One region of the Methylobacterium sp. CM6247 genome, then DNA from elsewhere that is predicted to be linked to it. Evidence: riboswitches for the same ligand, from Rfam matches in the RefSeq annotation. Region 1 holds a riboswitch; each other region holds the start of a gene.
The links. Region 1 has a riboswitch for cobalamin ahead of ACYQOP_RS06670 (TonB-dependent receptor). Riboswitches for the same ligand answer to the same signal wherever they lie in the genome.
Positions count from the first base shown of each region.

Region 2: it holds a riboswitch for cobalamin, as region 1 does, so the genes downstream of both, ACYQOP_RS05415 (TonB-dependent receptor) here and ACYQOP_RS06670 (TonB-dependent receptor) in region 1, are expected to answer to the same signal.
Region 3: it holds a riboswitch for cobalamin, as region 1 does, so the genes downstream of both, ACYQOP_RS02750 (CbtB domain-containing protein) here and ACYQOP_RS06670 (TonB-dependent receptor) in region 1, are expected to answer to the same signal.

Region 1 is NZ_JBTXKX010000003.1:1,230,454-1,232,709, reverse strand. It holds gene ACYQOP_RS06670 (TonB-dependent receptor) at 1-780, opposite strand, end outside; cobalamin riboswitch at 1,022-1,219, opposite strand; gene ACYQOP_RS06665 (catalase family protein) at 1,303-2,256, opposite strand, start outside.
Region 2 is NZ_JBTXKX010000003.1:971,687-973,942, reverse strand. It holds gene ACYQOP_RS05420 (TonB-dependent siderophore receptor) at 1-604, shown strand, start outside; cobalamin riboswitch at 702-903, shown strand; gene ACYQOP_RS05415 (TonB-dependent receptor) at 1,202-2,256, shown strand, end outside.
Region 3 is NZ_JBTXKX010000003.1:403,594-405,849, forward strand. It holds gene cobO (cob(I)yrinic acid a,c-diamide adenosyltransferase) at 1-251, opposite strand, end outside; gene cobU (bifunctional adenosylcobinamide kinase/adenosylcobinamide-phosphate guanylyltransferase) at 248-760, opposite strand; cobalamin riboswitch at 867-1,060, shown strand; gene ACYQOP_RS02750 (CbtB domain-containing protein) at 1,115-1,291, shown strand; gene ACYQOP_RS02755 (CbtA family protein) at 1,322-2,101, shown strand; gene ACYQOP_RS02760 (DUF1636 family protein) at 2,094-2,256, shown strand, end outside.

The DNA.
Region 1 (2,256 bases):
GCTGGCATCGCCGCCATCGCTCGGATCGAGAGTGCCGAAGCGGCCGATCACGCCTTCGGAAATGGCCCGCTGCGGAACCTGGTTCGTCGCCGTCCAGCGGTTGGAATAGGCCATGCCGGTGAGGGAGAACCCGTCGAGGGCAGTGCCCTGGCTGTAGCGGAGAACGCCGTTGAGCTTGCGGATGTCGTCCGGCACCACCCAGGGGCCGTCATAGACCTGAGCCTCGCCGGCGGCGAGGAGCGTCCCCTCCCCGAGGGGTGCGGAGGCGATGGTGAGGGCCCGCTTGTAGCCGAAGCTCCCGATGGAGGTGAGCGCGAGTGGGCGGGGCACTGCGTCGATCGTGTCGATCCGCACCGATCCGGCGGAGGCGAAATCCCCGTCACGGGCGAGATACGGGCCCTTGTGGAACTCCACCGCGCCGACGAGTTCGGGAATGAGGAAGTTGATGTCGGCATAGCCCTGGCCGTGGCCATGGGTGCGCATGTTGGCCGGCATGCCGTCGATGGTGATGGCGATGTCCGTGCCGTGGTCGAGGTTGAAGCCGCGCAGGAAGTACTGGTTGGCTTTTCCCTCGCCGGAATGCTGCGTGACGATGAGGCCGGGCACGGCCTCCAGCACCTCGCCGGGGCGGGTCACCGGGCGATCGTTGAGGGCCCTGCCGGTGATGACGCCCGAACTCGACGTCAGCGCGGGAGCGGACAGGGCGCCAAACGCTTCGGCCCCGCCGGCTCCGCCCGTGGCTCCGCCGAGACCGGGACCGGCGGCAGGGGGCGGACGCATGTCGGCGGCCACGGAGAGTTCGTCGAGGGTCGCCTCGGCGGTGGTGGCCGTCCCGGACTGGGCAAGAACCGGCGAGGCGGATGCCAGGAATCCGAGGGCGAGGAGCGGAGGGACGAGACGAACGGACACAGGCGGAGACCTCGGGCAACGGCAGTGGCACGTCACCGCGAACGAAGCCGATCCCTGCGCGCGAGCGCAGGCGCCGACACCCCACCAGGACACCCCGCCCGATGCGTTTCGCGTGTGACCACGACTGACGGCAGGTCTCCTGGCTCACGGGTCGACGCCCTCTCATCGTCTTCCCAGGTGGATCACCCAGTGACGTGTTGATGATGGGCTCGCCGCTTACAGTTGCGGGGGCAGCCGCGGCATCGGGCCAAGACCCTCACCGCGTTCCCTTTTGATCCTCGCAAGAGGAACCGTCAGCGTCAGGCTAGGTCGGCCGCGACGAGACGGTCAATTGCGAGATGATCCCGCACCGATCATCGCCGCTGCCCTGTCGCATTGCAGCAACGTCCGGCGTCACTCCGGCAGAGCGTCGAGATTCTTTGGCTCCTCGATGCGGCGGCCGTTCTTCTCGGCCCGGAAGCGCTTGCCCATCTCGTAGGCCGATTTGCGCATGCGCATGATCCCGCCGAGCGGCCGGTGCGCGGCCAACCCGTGCCAGGGGCTGAACGATAGACCGTCATCGACGTAAGCCGCGCGGGCCTCGCTCCAGCTCGCCTGCGGCGCGGCGGTGAGGGTGGCGATGGTGCGGTAGGGGCTCGCGGTCTCAGGCCAGACCACGGAGGCGTCCTCCACCGGCATGTCGTCGAGGTTCAGGCACAGCTGCGCCCGCAATTCCCAGGTGCCGCCGTGGATGCGAAAATGCTCCATCACCGCCTCGCGGATCGCGTCGGCGGCGCTCGTGTCGTCCAGAGGCTTGTTCGCCAGCGCCCTCATTTCGGGAGAGACCGGGACGAGGGAGATCTTGGCGATGTGATCGCCGAAGCGCAGCGGGACCTGACTGTAGAAACTGTCGCCGAGGAGATGCGTCTCGGGCTGCCCACCGAGGGTCGCCAGGGTCGGGCTCGGCGAACCGGTGGTCGCGACGACCGCGCTCTGCACACCCCGAAGCGCCGCCGATGCGGCCTTCTTCAGTCCCTCCGCCCGATCGGTGGTCTTGGCGAGGCGCTTCAGCGTCGCGAGGAACGGCTTCGGTCCCGGCGCCGAGAAGGCCGGCCCATTGACGAGCACGAAATCCTGCGTGGCATCCCCTTCCGACCCTTCGAGACGCTCTCCCTCGACACCGAGGACCTTGATCGCCGTGCCGCGCGGGGTGGAGACGCTGTCGTCCAGGATATCACCGGGGATGGTCGAGAAGCGCATCACCACCGGATAGCGCCCCGGCTTCGCGAACAGGCCCTGCGCCAGTTCGGGGGACAGGTCGGTCGCCACCTCCAACTCGGCCCTCAGCGCGCCATGCGCCTTGGCATG
Region 2 (2,256 bases), 260 kb from region 1:
GGTCGAGGGCGGTATCAAGTTCCAGCCGCCCGGATCGAACAGCACGTTCCTCCTGTCGTATTTCGACACGAAGAAAACCAATGCGCTGACCTTCGATCCGACCGATCCGCTGCAGCAGGCCTATTACCAGACCGGCGAGATCGCGGTGAACGGCGTCGAGGTCGAGGCCACCGTGGAACTGGCCGAAGGGTTCCGCCTACTGAGCTCGCTCACCGCCCTCAACGCGCGGGTGACCAAGGATACGCCCCCGGACGCGCGGTTCGCGAGCACAGTCGGTAATCGTCCCATTCAAGTTCCGAACATCGTGATCTCGAACTGGGCCGACTATACCGTCCAGACTGGCGTGTTCCGTGGTCTCGGCTTCGGCTTCGGCGTTCGTTACATCGGCGACACGTTCGGCGATGCCGCCAACACCATCCGCGTGCCGGATTACTTCCTGATGGATGCGTCGATCCGCTATACCTACGACAACTGGCGCTTCCAGGTGGCCGCCAACAACCTCGCCGACCGGGTCTATGTCGGCACCTGCGCCCAACTCGGATATGTCGGCTGCAATTACGGTGACGGCCGCCGCATCACCGGCTCCGTCACCTACCGCTGGTAGGCGATACGCATCCGATGAGATCGGCCCCGGATCGAACGGTCCGGGGCTTTTCTTTTGGGCTATTGCCGTCACGTCGTTGACGCGGTCTCTCGCCCTCGACTAGCCTGACGATGACGGTTCCCCTTCGGGGGATCAAAAGGGAACGCGGTGAGGATCTTGCGTCCGATGCCGCGGCTGCCCCCGCAACTGTAAGCGGCGAGCCCATCATCAACACGTCACTGGAGGCTCCGGCTTCTGGGAAGACGATGAGAGGGCGTCGACCCGCGAGCCAGGAGACCTGCCGTCAGTCGTGGTCACACGCGAAACGCATCGGGCGGGGTGTCCTGGTGGGGTGTCGGGGCCTGCGCTCGCGTGGGGATCGGCTTCGTTCGCGGTGACGTGCCACTGCGCTGAGCCGCGCCTGCCGTTCGCCCGCGATGCCCGATCGTCCCTGTTCCTTCCGTTACAGAATCGCTCCACAGCTTGCCCTTGGCGAGACCGTTTGGTCCTCCGCGCAGGCATTTTGCCCGGTTCGACGTATTGTAACGTTATAACATACGATCTAGCAGAAGGGGCGCGGCATTCGGCCAGCGATCACTCCGGTTTGCCCAAACGAACATGCCCACACAGGTCACCAACCGCGCCCCCGGGCGGATATCCCCGGCCCGCGCCACCGCTTTCCTCGCGTCACTCCTCGGCTCGACCCTGCTCGCGGGCGAGGTCCGCGCCCAGGATTCCGTCAGCCAGAATGCCGTCACCCTCGACCAGCTCACCGTGGAGGGGAGCGGGGTCGGCCTGACTCGCGCCAACCCGGTCGGGCTCAACCTCTCGACCCCCTCCCGCAGCGCCAGTCGCCTCGGCCTGACGCCGCTGGAGACCCCCGCCAGCATCGATGTCATCAGCGGCGAGACCGCCCGAATCCGGGGCCAGAACACGGTGGTCGAGGCGGTGACGCAGAACGCCACCGGCATCACTACCATCGCGTCGCCCGGCAACGGCAACGGCGCCTTCTCCAGCCGGGGCTTCGCCGGCCCGAACTCGATCCAGCAGCTCTATGACGGCACGCGGCTGTTCGTGGGCGCCGGCACCGTGACCTTCCCGTTCGATACCTGGAACGTGGAGCGGATCGAGGTGCTACGCGGCCCGGCCTCCGTCCTCTATGGCGACGGCGCCATCGGCGGCGTGGTCAACGTGGTCTCGAAGAAGCCGAGCTTCACGCCGATCCATGCCGCCCGTGCCGCTACCGGGTCGGACGGGCTCGCGCGCCTCGCCGTCGATCTCGGCGGTCCCATCGGCGATGCGGTGGCCTACCGCCTCAATATCAGCGGCAACCGCGACGGCGGCTGGACCAGCCCGAACGGGGATTTCCGCAACCTCGCGGTCTCGGGCGCGCTGCTGTTCCAGCTCAACCCCGATCTCGCGGTGACGCTCAGCCACGATCTCGGCTACCAGGAGCCCGCGCGCTACTGGGGCACGCCGCTGGTCAATGGCCGGATCGTCCAGTCCCTGCGCAACAACAACTACAATGTCGACGGCGCGAAGATCTTCTGGGCCGACAACTGGACTCAGCTCAAGACCGAGTGGACGCCCAGCGCCGACATCACCATCCGCAACACCGCCTACCGGCTGCAGAGCCGGCGCCACTGGCTCGATGTCGAGCAGTACCGGTTCAA
Region 3 (2,256 bases), 830 kb from region 1:
GCGTGCTTCTCGCCCGTATCCCACCCACCCTTGATGAACTGGACCACGCCGACCCGCCAGCCATGGCCGAGCGCCCGCAGGACGAGGCCGAGCCCGGCCGTGGTCTTACCCTTGCCAGGGCCGGTATTGACGATGAGCAGGCCCTTCTCGATCGTCTTGGCCGCGACCTCGGCGTCCTGGACGGCCTTGCGCTTCTCCATCTTCTCACGGTGCCGTTCGGCCTCCGGGTCGCTCGTGTCTGAAACGCTCATGCGCTCGCTCCGGGTTGGGGTTTCACGATCATCGGCAGTCCCGCCACCATGAACACCACATGGTCGGCCCGCGCGGCGAGGCGCTGGTGCAGTCGCCCGGCCGCGTCGCGGAAGCGGCGGGCGAGCGCGTTGTCCGGCACGATGCCGAGACCGACCTCGTTGCCCACCAGCACCACCGGCCCCGGCGCGCGACCGCAGGCCTCGATCAGCGCGGCGCTCGCCGCCTCGATATCGGCCTCGGACAGGATCAGGTTGGTGAGCCACAGGGTCAGGCAATCGACCAGCACCGGCCCGGTCGCCGCGGCGACGGCCTCGGCCAGATCGATCGGCACGTCCCGGGTGATCCAATCCGCCGAGCGGCGCGACCGGTGAAGGGCGACGCGCTCCCGCATCTCGTCGTCCCAGGCCTGCGCGGTGGCGAGGTAGAGCCACGGCGCCGGGTGGGCTTCCACGAGGCGCTCCGCGTGCAGGCTCTTGCCCGAGCGCGCGCCTCCGAGGACCAGTGTCATTCTTGGGGAAGGCTGCCGCATGGCTCCCTTTAGCGCGAAACCGCCCTGCCCCGTCAAAGCCGGTAAAACGCTTTGGCGGCGCGTTGTCAGCGGTCGCGTGAGCGCGTAGAAGCGAAGTTTGGACGGTGCCCCGGCGACGGGGTGAAAAGGGAATGCGGTGAGGGCTCGCGCCTGAAACCGCAGCTGCCCCCGCAACTGTGAGCGGAGACGGGCCTGCCATCGGCCACCGGAGCGATCCGGGAAGGCGGCAGGACCGGATGACCCGCGAGCCAGGAGACCTGCCTTCCGAAGGGGACATTGTCCTCCCGCTCTATCCTCGAACGCCGCCGGCGGGGCGGCCGGAGACCTGACACGATGACCACGAACACTCTCGCCCTCACCGGCACCCGCAGCAACGAGCGTCTCGGCGCGGTACTTATGGCCGCTTTCCTCGGCCTCGGGCTCGTCTTCATGGCCGGCTTCGCACCGGCGATGGCGCTGCACAACGCGGCCCACGATTTCCGGCACGCCCAGAATTTCCCCTGCCACTGACCGCCTCGCGCTCAGCCAGGACCTGATTTCATGATGATCCGACTCGTGTCGGCGGCCCTGGTCGCCGGCTTCCTGGCGGCTGTCGTCGCCACGGGCTTGCAGCTCGCCCTCACCTCGCCGCTGATCATCGCGGCCGAGCGTTACGAGAGCGGTGAAGCCACGGCGCCGGCCGCGCTATCGATGCCGCGCGGCGCCTCCCCGGCCTCCCTCATCGTGCCCGTCCATTCGGGCCACGACCATGGTGGCAAGACGGACGGTGTCGAAGGCGGCGAGGTCGCACCGGCCTGGCAGCCCGGCCCCGGCCTGCCCCGGATGGTCTTCACCGCCCTCGCGACCCTGGTCGGCGGCGTCGGCTACGCCCTGTTACTGGGCGCGGCTCTCATTGCCTGTGGGCGCGAGCCGAGCCCGGAAACCGGCCTGCGATTCGCCATCGCGGGGTTCCTCGCCGTGGCCCTCGCCCCGGCCCTCGGCCTACCGCCGGAACTGCCCGGCATGGAGGCGGCGCCGCTCGCCGAACGCCAGTTCTGGTGGGTCATGACCGCAGCCGCCACCGCCATGGGACTCTACCTCATCGCGATTCGCCGCTCCTCCATCGCCGTCGCTGGAGGGCTCGTGCTTATCGTCGCACCGCATCTGGCCGGGGCGCCGGAGACGAGCCACACCGCCTCCGCCCTGCCGCCGGGCTACGCGGCCCAATTCGCCGCTCGGTCGCTGGGCATCGCCTTCGTGTTCTGGGCGGTGATCGGCCTCGCCTTCGGCTGGGCCTGGAACAGCGTCGGGCGCAAGAGCCCGGCGACGTCGCATGCCTGACGAGGACATCCAGGCCGGCAGCCCGGTCGTACTCTACGTCTGCGCCACCTGTCGCACGGCCGGCGACACGTCCGAGCCCCGCGCCGGGGCCCGCCTCGTCTCGGCGCTGCGCGATGCGGTGACGGAAGCCGCCATCGAGGGCATCGCGGTCGAAA